3 regions of the Specibacter sp. AOP5-B1-6 genome follow, and region 1 is predicted to be linked to each of the others. Evidence: riboswitches for the same ligand, from Rfam matches in the RefSeq annotation. Region 1 holds a riboswitch; each other region holds the start of a gene.

Region 1 (4,715 bases):
GTGAAGCTAGCCAAACACCGGATTCCAGGTGCCAAGCACGACGGCGGCACTCACCGCTGCTGCCGTGACCACCAGTCCCCCGGCCACCACCCACGCGTCACGTCTCGTGAAGGTGGACTCACGCGCCCACGTGCGCGGGCCCGCACCAAACCCCTTGGCCTCCATGGTGACGGCCAGCCGCGACGCCCGCCGCACGGCCTGCACCAGCAGTGCCATGGCCTGGCCCAGCTGGGCTTTAATCCCACGGAACAGCCCAGGTTCCCCGCCCACGCCGCGGGCCCGACGGGCCATGCCCAGGGTCTGCCATTCCGCCACAAGCAGGCCGACCAGCCGCATGGCCGCCAGCGCGCCGAGTACGAAGCGGTGCGGCAGCCGCAGTCTTTGTGCCAGCGCATCGGCCAGGTCGGTGGGGTCGGTGGAGGCCAGCACAATAATGCCGGGAAGGGCGATGGCCAGGCCACGCAGGGCAATGGCCACGCCCGCCTCCAGCGAGCCGGTGGTGAACGTGACAGGTCCCAGCGCGAGCAGCAGCTCTCCCGTTTTAGGGGCCAAAAGCGCCGTTCCGTAACCGCCCACAATCGCAGCGAACAGGATCGGCCAGCCCCGCAGCAGCAGCATCCGGGCGCTCAATCCGGCCAGCGGGAGCAGCGCACATTCAAGCACCAGGGCCACGGTTGCCGACACCCAGTCGACGCTGATCAGCAGCGCGATCGTGACGGCCATGCCGGCACCCAGCTTTGCCAGCGGATTGGCTCCGGCCAGCCAGGCCCGCGAGCGCGGCGTGGCGATGATGTCGACGCTCATCGACGCACCCCCTGCACCGCTGCGCCCGGCTGCCTGCCTTTTTCGGGGGTGGCAGGTTCGGGGACGGGGTCGCCGAGGACCAGCCGGTCCCCGCCCAGCACGGCACTGAACGCGGCGTCGTGGGTCACGGAGACCACGGCCGTGCCGGCATCCAACAGCTCCGTCAGCAGTGACGCCAGTTCCGCCCAGGTGTTTGCATCCTGGCCGAACGTGGGTTCGTCCAGCACCAGCACCTGCGGACTTGCCGCAAGCACCGTCGCCACCGACAGCCGCCGCTTCTCCCCGCCGGACAGTGTAAACGGATTCGCCCCGGCCAGGTGTTCGAGCCGCAGCCGCACCAGCAGCTCATCCACTGCTTCGGTGCCCCGGCCCAGCAGCTTGGGCGCAAACATCAGCTCGTCGCGGACACTGGCGGCAATGAATTGGTGCTCCGGTTCCTGGAACACCGTGCCGATCCGGTTGATCAGTTCACGCCCCCGCCATTTCAACGGTGATGGTCCGGCCCCGCGCGACAACGCCGCCGTGGCCGCCAGTTCCCCGCCCACGGGCCGGAGCAGGCCCCCCAGGGTCAGTGCCAGCGTTGATTTCCCTGAGCCGTTGGGGCCGGTGACACTCAGGGCTTCCCCGGCCTTGACCTGCACGGAAGGAACGACGGCGGCAGGCACTGCCGGGTGCCCGCGCCTGCCCTTGGTGCGGGAGACAGCGAGAGCCGTCGCTTCAAGCAGCAGGCTGGTCCCGGCGTCGTCCATTGGCCGGTGCGGGCCGGCGTTGCTGCGCGGGCGGACGTGGGGGACGTGCCCGGGGACCCAAATTCCAGCTCCGGCCAACAGTTCACGGCTTTGCGCCAGGACCGTGTCCGGCGGCCCGTCGAAGAGCACGCCACCGGGTGCGCCCAGCCTGTCGGGGGCCAGGACCACGATCCTGTCCACGACATCGAGCCACACGGAAACCCTGTGCTCGACAACCACCAGGGTGGCGCCGGTTTCGTCGAGGCTGCGGCGCACGGCGTCGCGGACCTCCACAACCCCGGCGGGGTCCAAGTTGGCGGTGGGTTCGTCCAGCAGCAGCAGTCCGGGGCGCATGGCCAGCATGCCGGCCAGGCCCAGCCGCTGCTTTTGTCCGCCGGAGAGCGCGGAGCTGGGGTGGTCCAGGGGCAGCTCGAGTCCCACCGATTCGAGGGCAGCATGCACCCTGCCCCAGATTTCATCGCGCGGGACGGCCAGGTTTTCGGCGCCGAAGGCAACGTCGTCACCTACTCGTGAGAGCACCACCTGGGCGTCCGGATCCTGCTGCATGAGGCCCGCCCGGCCACGGGATTCCGTCACGGGACGGCCATCAATGCGCAGCTCGCCGATTTCGTTGGCGTCCTCGTCGTCGCCGAGCACGCCGGCGAGCGCGTGCAGGAGCGTGGACTTGCCCGCTCCGGAGGGGCCCAGCAGGAGCACACGCTCCCCCGGTGCGATGTCCAAGTCCAGGCCCTGCACCGCACGGTCGCTGCGGCCCGAATGCTGCCAGCCCCACCCGTTTGCGGTGATCCGGGCCGGGGCGGCCGGGTGCTGCGTTGGTGCCAAGGCTAGACCGCCCTCTCGGTGGCGGCTCCTCGCGAGGGCAGGTTCGCCAGGGCTCCCGTCCGGGCCAGGCCGCGGACGGCCAGCCAGGACACCAGGCCGGCAATGGCGGCGCCGGAGATCATGGCCAGGACAAGGTAAACGGCTTTCCATTCAATGGCCCAAGCCACGTTGTACACCAGGTTGTCGTTCAGGCCCAGGGCCAGGCCGGACAACGCGCCCGCCAGCAGCGACACCGGCAGCGTGAACTTGCGGTAGCGGAAGAGTGCGAAGCCCAGCTCCGCACCAAGTCCCTGCACGAGGCCTGAGAGCAGCACGGTGAAACCAAAGTGGGTGCCCAGCAGCCCCTCGACGCTGGCCGCGATCAGTTCGCAGTACAGTGCGGCGCCTGGTTTGCGAATCACCAGTCCGCCCAGCACGCCGGCGATCAGCCATCCTCCGCCGTACAGTGCACTGATGGGTGGGAAGGCGACGGTGAAGGCGCTGATCAGGCCGTATCCGGCGGACCACAGCCAGAAGATGACGCCCACGGCCACGCCCAGGACCGACACCACAACGATGTCGACCACCCGCCACGTGCTTTTCCGTGCCGCTGGGTTGTTTTGCTTGTTTTGTTGCGCGGCGTTTTCGCCCGCGAATGATTTGTTCATGATTCCTCCTTTGCAGGAGGGGCGGATGCGGCGGTATTTCCGCGCAGCCGAAGAGAACTCGACTCCCTTCGCCGGTACTAACCGGAGCAGGTTCGAGGGTCTGCGGCGAACCGCACTCTCAGCGCCGATACCCAAGCCGGGTGGACGCTCCCCTGTCGTGTTTGAATTGCGGCTTTAGTTTACCCCCGCCGCGTTCCCGGGGCCAATGCTCTGCGGCACAAAGCTTTGCGGGAGCCCACCCGACGAAGTGGACTCCCGCAATGCTTCATGCTCCCAATGCCGTGCATCGGCTTTCCCCGCGCCGATCACGGGGCACTGCAGCAGCTGCGCCGGGGCGTTTCTAGTGCTGGCGTGCCCTGCGGCGGCGGGCCAGGATCAATCCGCCGAGCATGAGGAGCAACGCGATCACCCCGGCTGCGCCGACGTTGAAGCCGGTATTGGCGAGATAGCCGCCGTTATTGTCGGCCCGGACCGTGGCTGCTCCGCTGGGCCTGTCACTGGCACTGCCACTGGCAATTGCTGTTGCTGTTGCTGTGGAGCCTGGCATTGCCGCGTCACCCGTTGTTGCTGCGGGCCCCGGTGCTGGCGTGTCACTGGCGCCCGCGCTTGAGGTGGCCGACGGCGCAACAGTTGCCGTTGGTGCGGGTGCTGCAGTTCCCGTGGCGGTCGGTTCCGGCGAAGCCGTTTCGCTTGGCTCCGGGGACTCGGTCTCCGTGGGAGTCGGTGCTGGTGTTGGTGTTGGTTCAATGGTTTCACCCACGTATGGTCCGTCGCCGACTGGTCCGGTGGCGCGCAGGCCCAGTTCATGCACGATGGGGCCGACAGCGACGGCCCGCGTTTCCGCCGGGGTGAACAGGATGCGGACACCGGAGATGGTTTCCTGGGTCAGGACTGCTTCCTGGAAACCCACCGACGGGTCGAGGGCTCCCAGGGTGACCCATTCGCCGTCGTTCTTCACCTGCAGGTCACCGGCGATGTGGCCAACTACAGCCACCGACTTCATCGCCTCGGGCGCATCCAGGGTGTGGGTCAGGTGAGACCCTGTAACGGCTGCCGTGGCGGCTTCAAATGCGGTGGAAACAGTGGCGTCAAAGGCATTTTCCGCACCGGTCCCGTGGGCGCCGGTCAAGTCGGTGCTCAACTTCTCCGTTGCTTCCAGAGCCTGGAATTCGCGGATTTTCACCCACTGACCACCGGGGTTCGGCGCCGTAGCAACTATGCGGATGTAGCGGGCGCTGACCGGCTTGTCGAAGCTGTGCTCGATCCGCGGCGTGCTGTCGAAGGTGCCGGCAGCGGTCCACGCCGCACCGTCTGCCGAGTACTCGACGCGTGCGTGGTAAAACATGTCGCCGGCGCTGGTGTCGGAGTCGGCCTGACGGATCAAGACCTTGCCAACCTCTTTCATCTCCCCCAAATCAATGGTGACACTTGAGCCGGTTTCGGGAGGGGCGCTGGACCACCACAGACTGCCGGCATCGCCGTCGACCATCCGTGCCGGGGCGTAGTTCTGGTATGTGGTCAGCGATGATGCTGCCGTGGCCGCGAAGGGGTTGGAGGAGGCGACGGGCGTCAGTCCCAGCCACTCGTCGTAACGTTTTTGTGCTGCGGCCGTGAAGATTTCAAAAAGGCCGTCACCCACGGAAGGGATGATGACATTGGGGGTGATGCCAATGTTGTTTGGCCCCACGTCCGG
Region 2 (4,715 bases), on a different contig from region 1:
ACCGGTTGAAGATGTCTATTATTGGCATTGGCCGGGGAGCAAAGTCCGTCTGTATAGAGGCTTTTAGTAGCAGGTGCGGGTTGATCGGGGTGTGTAACCTCGTCTCTTCGGTGACGCCGGGGCTCATGCGTTTACGAAATAACACCAGTCGGCACATTAAAATCGGCACCTTAAGTTTGTTCAATGATGTTCAGCTTGCCGCCCGCAGATGCCGTCGATCGATGCATCGAAAGTAGTTCTCACTCATGGTGGTCGGTCAGGCGGAGTGCAAGTTTGCCACGAACATGACGAGTCTGTACTCGTGCGAGTGCTTCCGCAGCCTCATCAAACGGATAGACATGCTCGATCTCGAGGTGAAGCGCGCCGCTGAGAACATCACTCATCATCTGTTGGAGGTCGCCGCTAACATCTGACTGGTAGTCCACCATCGCCACCGTGACAGCCCGCTCGGTTTCCACATGGTCCCCGGAAACGGTGATGATGATACCGCCGTCCCTGACCGCAGGCAGGCATTCTGAGCTCGTGCCGGGCTGTACCGCTATGGCAGCATCGACTCCGGCAGGCATCCAACCCCGGATATCGTCGGTCCACCCGTGGTCGTGATAGTCGACCGTGAGCTCTGCGCCGAGTGAACGGATGAAGTCATGATTGTGCGCCGAAGCCGAGGCGCCAACGCGCCATCCCCGTCGCCGTGCGACCTGCAGGGCCAAGGTCCCGATGGCTCCGGAGCCGCCTGCTATGAAGATGGAGGCGCCGTCGGGCAGATGTCCGAGTGCGGAGAACGCTCGAAGTGTCGTGTTGCCCGCCACCGGCAAGCCCGCGGCCCGGACGAAGTCGAGTTCGGCGGGCATCGGAAGGATCAGCGACCGGGAATCGACGATCGCGTACTCGGCCCACGTTCCACCCTTTGGCTGCATTGAGCTGACGAAAGCAATCCGGTCGCCAATCCGGTAGTCTGCAACGCCGGCGCCTACCTCGGCAACGATCCCGGCGCCCTCGATCCCGATCGGGAAAAGTGGGCCGGCGTTCGGCGGAAGGAAGTATGAGTCGTGGATCCCCACCCCGACCGCGCATAGTCGCACCAGCAGTTCATCCGGGCCGGTCAGGGGCTTATCCGCCTCGACTGAACGGATGCTGCCCGCTTCGGGATCTGACACGACGAAGGCTTTCACGGTTCCACCATGTTCAATCGGCATCTTGACCATGGGGCCAGCATGTCCAGGACTTCCTTTTCCACTGCCCCAGCCATGTTTCGCAGACTAAACTGCCGCAGGCAATCCAGTCCGCTGAAGAAACAACCGCCCTGCGAAGCCTTCCTCCGATTCCATGCCAACAGCAAGTCACGGACAACCCCACGGCGGGCCCATCGGGGCGCCCTGTCCCAGCGCACTGGACCGTGCAACGCTGCAGGCATCGACGTTGTCATGCTTCAACCGTAGCCAATGGCATCCGGTGGGTCCACGTGCATGGACGAAGGGGCAGCCGCAATGGGTGCCACACACGATGTGGGCGCTGCATTCGCTGGACGGCGCGGTCAATAAGTGGAACATGGCTTCGGCGCCATTGACCGCCCATTCAACCCGGTGGGCCGGCTTTCGCAAGCGCAGCCGGCCCTGCCGTTTTATGGTAAACCCGAACGGGGGAAACAGGGCCGGCCGCATCAAGGACACTTCGTTCGACGACGCGGTCCAGAAGAAATCGCCGCGCCCGGTCGTTGCGTCGATGAAACACTGAATTTCTCCTTGACGTCCCAAGTTGTTTCGAAAGGTACCACCATGACAGGCGAAGAACACGGAAACACCCATCCCGGCACCCCGGCCCAGGCGTGGGCCACCCTGATGGAGGGAAATATGCGGTTTGTGGAGAGCCTTGCCTCCCACCCCAACCAGGATGCTGCCCGCCGGGCTTCCCTGATGAACGGGCAACATCCGTTTGTGACGATTTTCGGTTGCTCAGACTCCCGCCTGGCCGCAGAGATCATCTTCGACATGGGCCTGGGCGACGCCTTTGTGGTCCGCACCGCCGGCCACGTTATCGACAACACCGCACTTGGTTCGATCGAGTTCGGCGAGGAGTACCTGGACGTGCCGCTTATTGTGGTGCTCGGCCACGACAGTTGCGGAGCCGTCACCGCCACGAAGGACTCTGTGGAAACCGGCAGCATGCCGGCCGGGCATGTCCGGGGTATCGTTGAGCTCATCACCCCGTCCGTGCTGGCTGCCCTGCGCGCCGACAGTGCAAGCACTGTGAATTCGATGGTGGCCGAGCATGTGAAGCAGACGGCCGCCCGCCTGCTGGAGGAATCCCCCATCGTCGCCGGCGCCGTGGCCAGCGGAAAAACAGCCGTGGTGGGGCTTAGCTACCACCTCAACGATGGCCGGGCGGAACTGGTCCACAGCAGTGGAGCCATCGACGCCTGAGCAGCCGCATCATTAATCCAGACACGGTGGACCAGGACATGCCTGCTCATCTGATGGCGGCACCGCAGGTAACGACCGTGTGGCTGGTGGCGGGGGAGCGCCATTGACTGGGGTATTTATTGTGCCGCCTGCGCTGCATCCGGGAGCGGAACCTGCAGCATCTGCGTACCCAACAGTTGGTGCTTTCGCCCGACTCGGGGTCCAAACCTTTGTCACATAAGATTGCGTTGCGCCGGGGACAAGCTCGCCGGGATAGGCTGAAGCCGCAATTCAAACACGACAGGGGAGCGTCCACCCGCTATTGGGTGTCGACGCTGAGAGTGCGGTTCGCTGCAGACCCTCGAACCTGCTCCGGCTAGTACCGGCGAAGGGAGTCGAGTTCTCTTCGGCTGCGCGGAAATACCGACGCATCCGCCCCTCCTGCAAAGGAGGAAACATGAGCAAGACATTCGCAGGCGGCAATGCCGCCCTGCAAAACGAACACAGCATGCACAACGGCCAAGGGGCCCGCAAACGCACATGGCGGGTGGTGGACATTGTGGTGGCCTCGGTCCTCAGTGTCGCCGCGGGTGTCATCTTCTGGTTATGGTCCGCCGGATACGGGTTCATCAGTGCACTTTTTGTCGCTTTCCCGCCCGGGGGAGCCCTATACGGTGGCGGCTGGTTGATTGCCGGAGTGCTGGGTGGACTCGTGATCCGCAAGCCCGGGGCCGCCTTGTATTGTGAGGTGGTTGCAGCATGTGTTGAGGCGTTGATGGGCACCCACTTTGGCTTCACCGTGCTGCTCTCGGGCCTGGTCCAGGGGCTCGGTGCGGAATTGGGCTTTGCGTTGTTCCGCTACCGCCAATTCAATCTGCCGGTGGCCCTGCTGGCCGGGTTGCTGGCGGGTCTGGCGCTGGGCCTGAACGGTGCCCTGGTGTACAACGTTGCCTGGGCCGTTGAGTGGAAGGCCGTCTACATAGTCCTTGCCATGATCTCCGGTGCAATCATTGCCGGCGTGTTGCCCTGGCTGGCAGTGCGCGGACTGGGCCGAACGGGAGCCCTTGCCAACCTGCCCTCACGAAACGCCGCCATCGAACGGGCGCTTTAACACCGGGGCGGCCGCATACTGGGCCACGCACCCACGGCACGGCAGTCGGAGGCGCCCCAATCAGTTGAAGGTGGGCGAGAGGACCTGGCACCGACACGGGGTGCCCGTCGCAGGGCTGTGTGGTGGGCGTGTTGGTCGAGATTCACGCCGATTTCTTTCCTTCAACGGTGCTGGCCAGCCCCACGGCAGGCGCCACCTCGTGGGCTGGCTTTGGCACCAATTTTCCGGCACCGTTCGTGCGGCCTAAATACCTTCAAGTCCGACGTCGAGGCCCGCATTGCCATGGCGGGCCTTGGCCCGGCGGAGGGACCGCTTGCCCAGCTGCGGCGCTTTGTCCAGCGGGTGTTCAGCGGCTGGGAACTGGACGGCTCGTGCCTGCCACGGTGCCGGCGTCGGACTTCACCCCACGGTGCGCCAACGCCTGGGTCGCTTGGCTGCCGGGGGAGGGTGCACGGCCATGGTGGGAACGGCGGAACAGGGCGGCGATGAAATGCTGAGGGGGTCGCGGGAATGCAGCGCCGGCGGCTGGTTTAAGCCCCGCCAAGCCTGCTGGTGATGAGGTGGGCTGTTTGTGCGCAGGCCGCGCCAAGGGTTGCCAGGCGTTCCGGTGAGACGCGGAATCGTGGGGCCGGGATCAGCACCGCGGCCACCAGGTTGCCGCGGTGGTCGTACACGGGTGCGGATACGCCCACCTCATCCAGCGATGATTCCCCGTAGTTTGTGGCATAGCCGCGCTCGGCAGAGTCGGAGAGCCGGAGCAGATACGCTTCAATGCCTGCTTCGTCGACTCCGGCAAAGGAGATTGCGCCGTTGAGGATGAGTTCACGCACCCGCGCTTCCGGTTCCAGGCTCAGGAAAACCTGCACCGAGGCACTCATGGCGTCGCGGTACAGGGCACCGAGGGGTGTGGTGTGCTTGACCTGCTGGGGGCTGGCAATTTGTTCCACGCACATGGCTTCGCTGCCGTTCCACACCATCAGGGCACTGGTCTCGGCCGTCCGCTCCGTGAGCTGGCGCAGCAGCGGGTACGCCACTTTCCGCTCTTCCAGTTCGGCCAGCAGGGGCCCGGCCACCGCGATCAGGCCCAGCCCCAGCTTGTAGCGGCGCGAGCTTGAGTCACGCTCCACGAGGTCTTCCTGCTCCAGGGTGGCCAGGATCCGAGACACCGTGCTTTTGTGCATGCCGACGCGCAGGGCAATCTCCGT
Region 3 (4,715 bases), on a different contig from region 1:
CCACCGGCAAGAGCGAGGGCCACGATGGCGAACGCCACGGCCGTTCACGGGGCCGCAACCGCCGGAACCGGGGCAACGATTCCGAAGCCCCCGAGGCACAGGACGCCGGTGACAGCGCAGCTGCCGAGACGGACACTGAAGATACCGACGACGGCGTGACCTCGCGTCGCCGCCGTCGCCGCCGCCGCGGCGACCAGGACCTGGAGCTGACGGGAGGATCCGACGAGGATCCGCCCAACACCGTCACCCGGGTCCGCGCCCCACGGGCCCCCGCCGACACCGGAGCCGGCGACCCCAACCGGGTCACCAGCCTGCGCGGCTCCACCCGTCTCGAAGCGAAGAAGCAGCGCCGCCGCGACTCACGCGACTCCGGCCGCCGCCGCACCGTCATCACCGAGGCCGAGTTCCTGGCCCGCCGTGAATCAGTTGACCGTGTCATGGTGGTTCGCCAAGGCGAAGACCGGATCCAGATCGGCGTCCTGGAAGACGGCATCCTGGCCGAACACTTTGTCTCCAAGACCCAGCAGGACTCCCTCATCGGCAACGTGTACGTGGGCAAGGTCCAGAACGTGCTGCCCAGCATGGAAGCCGCCTTCGTCGACATTGGCCGCGGCCGCAACGCCGTCCTGTACGCAGGTGAGGTTGATTGGGATGCCGCAAACCTCAACGGCCAGCCGCGCCGCATCGAAAACGCCCTGAAATCGGGCGACCCGGTGCTGGTCCAGGTTTCCAAGGATCCCGTGGGCCACAAGGGTGCCCGCCTGACCAGCCAGATTTCGCTGCCCGGCCGCTACCTGGTGTTTGTGCCCGGTGGTTCCATGACAGGCATCTCACGCAAGCTGCCCGACGTCGAACGCAACCGCCTCAAGCGCGTCCTCAAGGACCACCTGCCCGAAAACGCCGGCGTCATTGTCCGCACGGCCGCCGAGGGTGCCAGCGAGGAAGAGCTCACCAACGACATCAACCGGCTGCGCGCCCAGTGGGCCGGCATCAACGAGCGGGCCTCGTCGCACAAGACGCTCGCCCGGGAAATGCTCTACGGCGAACCCGACCTGACCATCAAGGTGGTCCGTGACGTGTTCAATGAAGACTTCACCAAGCTCATCGTCTCCGGCGAGGACGCCTGGGACACCATCGAGGCCTACGTGACGTACGTGGCCCCGGACCTCCTTGACCGCCTGGAAAAGTGGACCAAGCCCGAGGACATCTTCGCCGCACATCGCATCGACGAGCAGATCAACAAGGCCCTGGAACGCAAGGTCTTCCTGCCCTCCGGCGGCTCGCTCGTCATCGACCGCACCGAGGCCATGACGGTGGTTGACGTCAACACCGGCAAGTTCACCGGTTCCGGCGGCAACCTGGAAGAAACGGTCACCAAGAACAACCTGGAAGCGGCCGAAGAAGTCGTCCGCCAGCTCCGCCTGCGTGACATCGGCGGCATCATTGTCATCGACTTCATCGACATGGTCCTGGAATCCAACCGCGACCTGGTGCTCCGGCGCCTGGTTGAATGCCTGGGCCGGGACCGCACCAAGCACCAGGTCGCCGAAGTCACCTCGCTGGGCCTCGTGCAGATGACGCGCAAGCGCATGGGCACCGGGCTCCTCGAGGTATTTGGCGAGCAGTGCCCCACGTGCGCCGGCCGCGGCATGGTCACCCACGAGATTCCCGTCGAGCACCGCCGCACGCACAGCCCCGCCGTGGAAGCTGCACAGATCCACGGTGCCAAGCCCGAACACCGCGAGAGCGAACGCACCGCCAACCGCTCAACCCGCAGCGAACGCAAGCGCAACCGCAACCGCGGCCAGCAGCAGGAAACGGAGCAGCACGACGCCGCCCCCGTCCAGGTGCCGGACGAGGCAAGCGAGGCACAAAAGGCGCAAAAGGCCCACGAAGCCCGCGCCGCCCTGGCGAACATTGCCGCGGCCGCTGCAGCCTCGCACCATGAGCACGACGGCGGACAGCCGCACAGTGCCGCCGTTGCAGAGGGTGCTGCGGCGCCTGCCGAAACGACTGAAACGGCCGACGGCGCCACGCTCACCTTTGGCGGGGAAGCCATCGAGCTCCCTCGTGGACACCGCAGCGAAAGCGGCGGCAGCGCGGAAGAACACAATGCCGACCAGGCGGCAGCGCTGGCCGGACTGGCGCAGGCGCTGGACCCGCTGGCAGCGCCCGGCCAGGACCAGCCGCACGACACCTCCGCCGAGGCAGGGGGTGACAACCGGTCACGGTCCTCACGCCGGGGACGCCGCAACCGCAGTGCACGCAGTGCGCAGGGGGGTGCGGACATGACCGTGGAGACCTCGGTTGCAACATCTGCCGGTCAGGGTTCGGCGCCGCACGTGAGTGCTGCAGCTGACATTCCAGCAGCCGCACCAGCCGTGAAACCTAGCAGTGGCCCGATCATTTTGGGTGTGGGAGTGCCGGCTTCGGAACTCTAGTTCCTGACAAGCCATGGGACAGCCCGCAGTTGTTGTCGAAGACCGTGTTTGAACGCGGTCTTCGACACCAACTGCGGGTTTTTTCTTTAACCGGCGGGGCTCGGGCTAGGGTGGAGATCGACACGGGGTGCTGCGCCATCAGGGCGGGCTGAGACAATACCCGTTGAACCTGCCCGGTTAGCACCGGCGAAGGGATGTCCCCATGAGCACCAGCACATTAAAATCTTCAAGCCGCGAAGCTGTTCCCACGGAAAATGTCGACACGGAAAATTTCGACACGGAAAATGTTGCGGGCACGCCCGCACCAGCACGGCATCCCAAGGTCGGGAACCCCGGGGTACTGCACCCCAGAATACTGAGCATTGCGGGGTCAGACCCCTCCGGGGGAGCCGGCGTCCAGGCCGACATCAAGTCCATTTCAGCCCACGGCGGTTATGCCATGGCCGCGATCACGGCCCTGACCGCCCAAAACACCCGCGGAGTGCAGGGTGTCCACGTCCCACCGGCAGATTTCCTCATCGCCCAGCTGGACGCCGTTGCCGCAGACATCACAATAGACGCGGTAAAGATTGGCATGCTGGGCACAGAAGAGGTGATGGACGCGGTCGCCGGCTGGTTGGCGCGGACCCGCCCGCCCGTCGTCGTGCTTGATCCTGTCATGGTGGCCACCAGCGGGGACGTGCTCGTGCTCCCGGCAGCACGCCGGGCCTTGCTGGCAATCATCAAAAACGCGCACTTGGTGACCCCCAACATTCCTGAGCTGGCCGTGCTGCTCGACCTGCCGGAGGCTGCCGGTTGGCAGGAAGCCGTGCGGCAGGGCAGGGAGCTGGCCGCAGCACACCACGTCCTGGTCCTCGTGAAGGGTGGTCATCTGCCGGGGGACCAGTGTCCCGATGCGCTTGTCGCACCGGATGGCACGGTCCAGGAGTTCCAGGCAGCCCGCATCGACACGGCCAACACCCACGGCACGGGATGCTCATTGTCGGCTGCGGTGGCCACGCTGCAGGTGCAAACCGGCGACTGGCAGGCAAGTGTGTCCCTGGCGAAAGAGTGGCTGGGGCGTGCACTCGAGACCTCCGCGGCGCTGCAGGTGGGCGCCGGTGCGGGACCGATCAACCATTTGCACGCACTGTGGGAGCACGCGGCGCTACGGCCAGGGGGCTTCAGCAACGAACTCTGGGAGGCATGTGAGCCGCAGCGCCGGGCCATCTTTGCCCTTGACTTCATCAAGGAACTGGCGTCAGGCACCCTGCAGGGCCACCATTTCGCCTACTACCTCGCCCAGGATGCGTTGTACCTGGGCAGCTATTCCAAGGTCCTGGCCCGGGCAAGTGCCTTGGCGCCCACCGAGGCCGAGCAGAAATTCTGGGCCGGCGGCGCCCAAAACTGCCTCGAGGTGGAAATGGTGCTGCACCGCGACTGGCTCCGCGACCACCCTGCGGGGCTGGAGCAGGGGCCGGTCACCAAACATTATGTGGACCACCTGCAGGCCGTGGCCTTCTCCGGAAGCTACGGCGAAGTCGTTGCCGCCGTGCTGCCGTGTTATTGGCTGTACGCGGAGGTGGGGCGCGTGCTGCACGCCGACTACCTCGCGTTTGCGGGGGAGCACCCCTATGGTGCCTGGCTGGCGACGTACGCCGACGATGACTTTGCGCAGGCAACGGCAACTGCCGTCAGCATCATGGATGCAGCGGCTCGGCGGGGATCGGCCCTGGAACGTGGACGCATGCGGGCGGCCTTTGCCCATTCGGCGCAGTACGAGGTGGACTTCTTTGCAGCCCCGCACAGCCAACTGGCAGGCGCGTTGTCAGGCGCGAACATCGGTGCAGGTGATTAACACCACGCGCTGTTCGCAAGGAAACGCCGCGGCACTGGCCAAAAATGGCAATAATTGGCGACAGTCGCGCTAGTGTTGATGAGTACGGTTTCAGGAACCACGCAGCGTCACCGTCGAAACAATGTTTTGGCGGCAGGGTGCAGGGGACCCGGAACCAGTCTCATTTGCTCCCGGAGGCAGAATTAGCGTATTCTTGATCTTCGGTGCTTACGCCAACACCTAGGGCAACCACTCCATGGCAGAACTCCATTGAGGTCCACGGCGTTGAGGCACATAGTATGCACCCCGCGTCTGTTCATTCTTGAACTGCGGCGCATGCGGTTGGTGGCGATCAAATCTGATCCAAGCCGGCATAAAAACTTTGTAATAAACGTCGAGAGAAGTGAGTTCCCCAGTGGTGTACGCGATTGTCCGCGCAGGCGGCCGTCAAGAAAAGG

Evidence for each region. A riboswitch is a leader RNA that binds a small molecule or an ion and turns the genes downstream of it on or off. The one in region 1 is predicted to bind thiamine pyrophosphate.
Region 2: it holds a riboswitch for thiamine pyrophosphate, as region 1 does, so the genes downstream of both, ACT3TS_RS18470 (ECF transporter S component) here and ACT3TS_RS10660 (ECF transporter S component) in region 1, are expected to answer to the same signal.
Region 3: it holds a riboswitch for thiamine pyrophosphate, as region 1 does, so the genes downstream of both, ACT3TS_RS05885 (bifunctional hydroxymethylpyrimidine kinase/phosphomethylpyrimidine kinase) here and ACT3TS_RS10660 (ECF transporter S component) in region 1, are expected to answer to the same signal.

Annotation. Positions count from the first base shown of each region.
Region 1 covers NZ_JBQSVT010000017.1:44,031-48,745, reverse strand. Annotated here, with positions in the region: gene ACT3TS_RS10670 (energy-coupling factor transporter transmembrane component T family protein) at 7-804, opposite strand; gene ACT3TS_RS10665 (ABC transporter ATP-binding protein) at 801-2,375, opposite strand; gene ACT3TS_RS10660 (ECF transporter S component) at 2,378-3,022, opposite strand; TPP riboswitch at 3,069-3,186, opposite strand; gene ACT3TS_RS10655 (beta-N-acetylglucosaminidase domain-containing protein) at 3,363-4,715, opposite strand, start outside.
Region 2 covers NZ_JBQSVT010000059.1:9,753-14,467, forward strand. Annotated here, with positions in the region: gene ACT3TS_RS18455 (NADP-dependent oxidoreductase) at 240-1,205, opposite strand; gene ACT3TS_RS18460 (hypothetical protein) at 1,492-1,734, shown strand; gene ACT3TS_RS18465 (carbonic anhydrase) at 1,776-2,420, shown strand; TPP riboswitch at 2,692-2,810, shown strand; gene ACT3TS_RS18470 (ECF transporter S component) at 2,908-3,510, shown strand; gene ACT3TS_RS18475 (IclR family transcriptional regulator) at 4,041-4,715, opposite strand, start outside.
Region 3 covers NZ_JBQSVT010000008.1:76,171-80,885, reverse strand. Annotated here, with positions in the region: gene ACT3TS_RS05890 (Rne/Rng family ribonuclease) at 1-2,441, shown strand, start outside; TPP riboswitch at 2,555-2,653, shown strand; gene ACT3TS_RS05885 (bifunctional hydroxymethylpyrimidine kinase/phosphomethylpyrimidine kinase) at 2,644-4,278, shown strand; gene rplU (50S ribosomal protein L21) at 4,673-4,715, shown strand, end outside.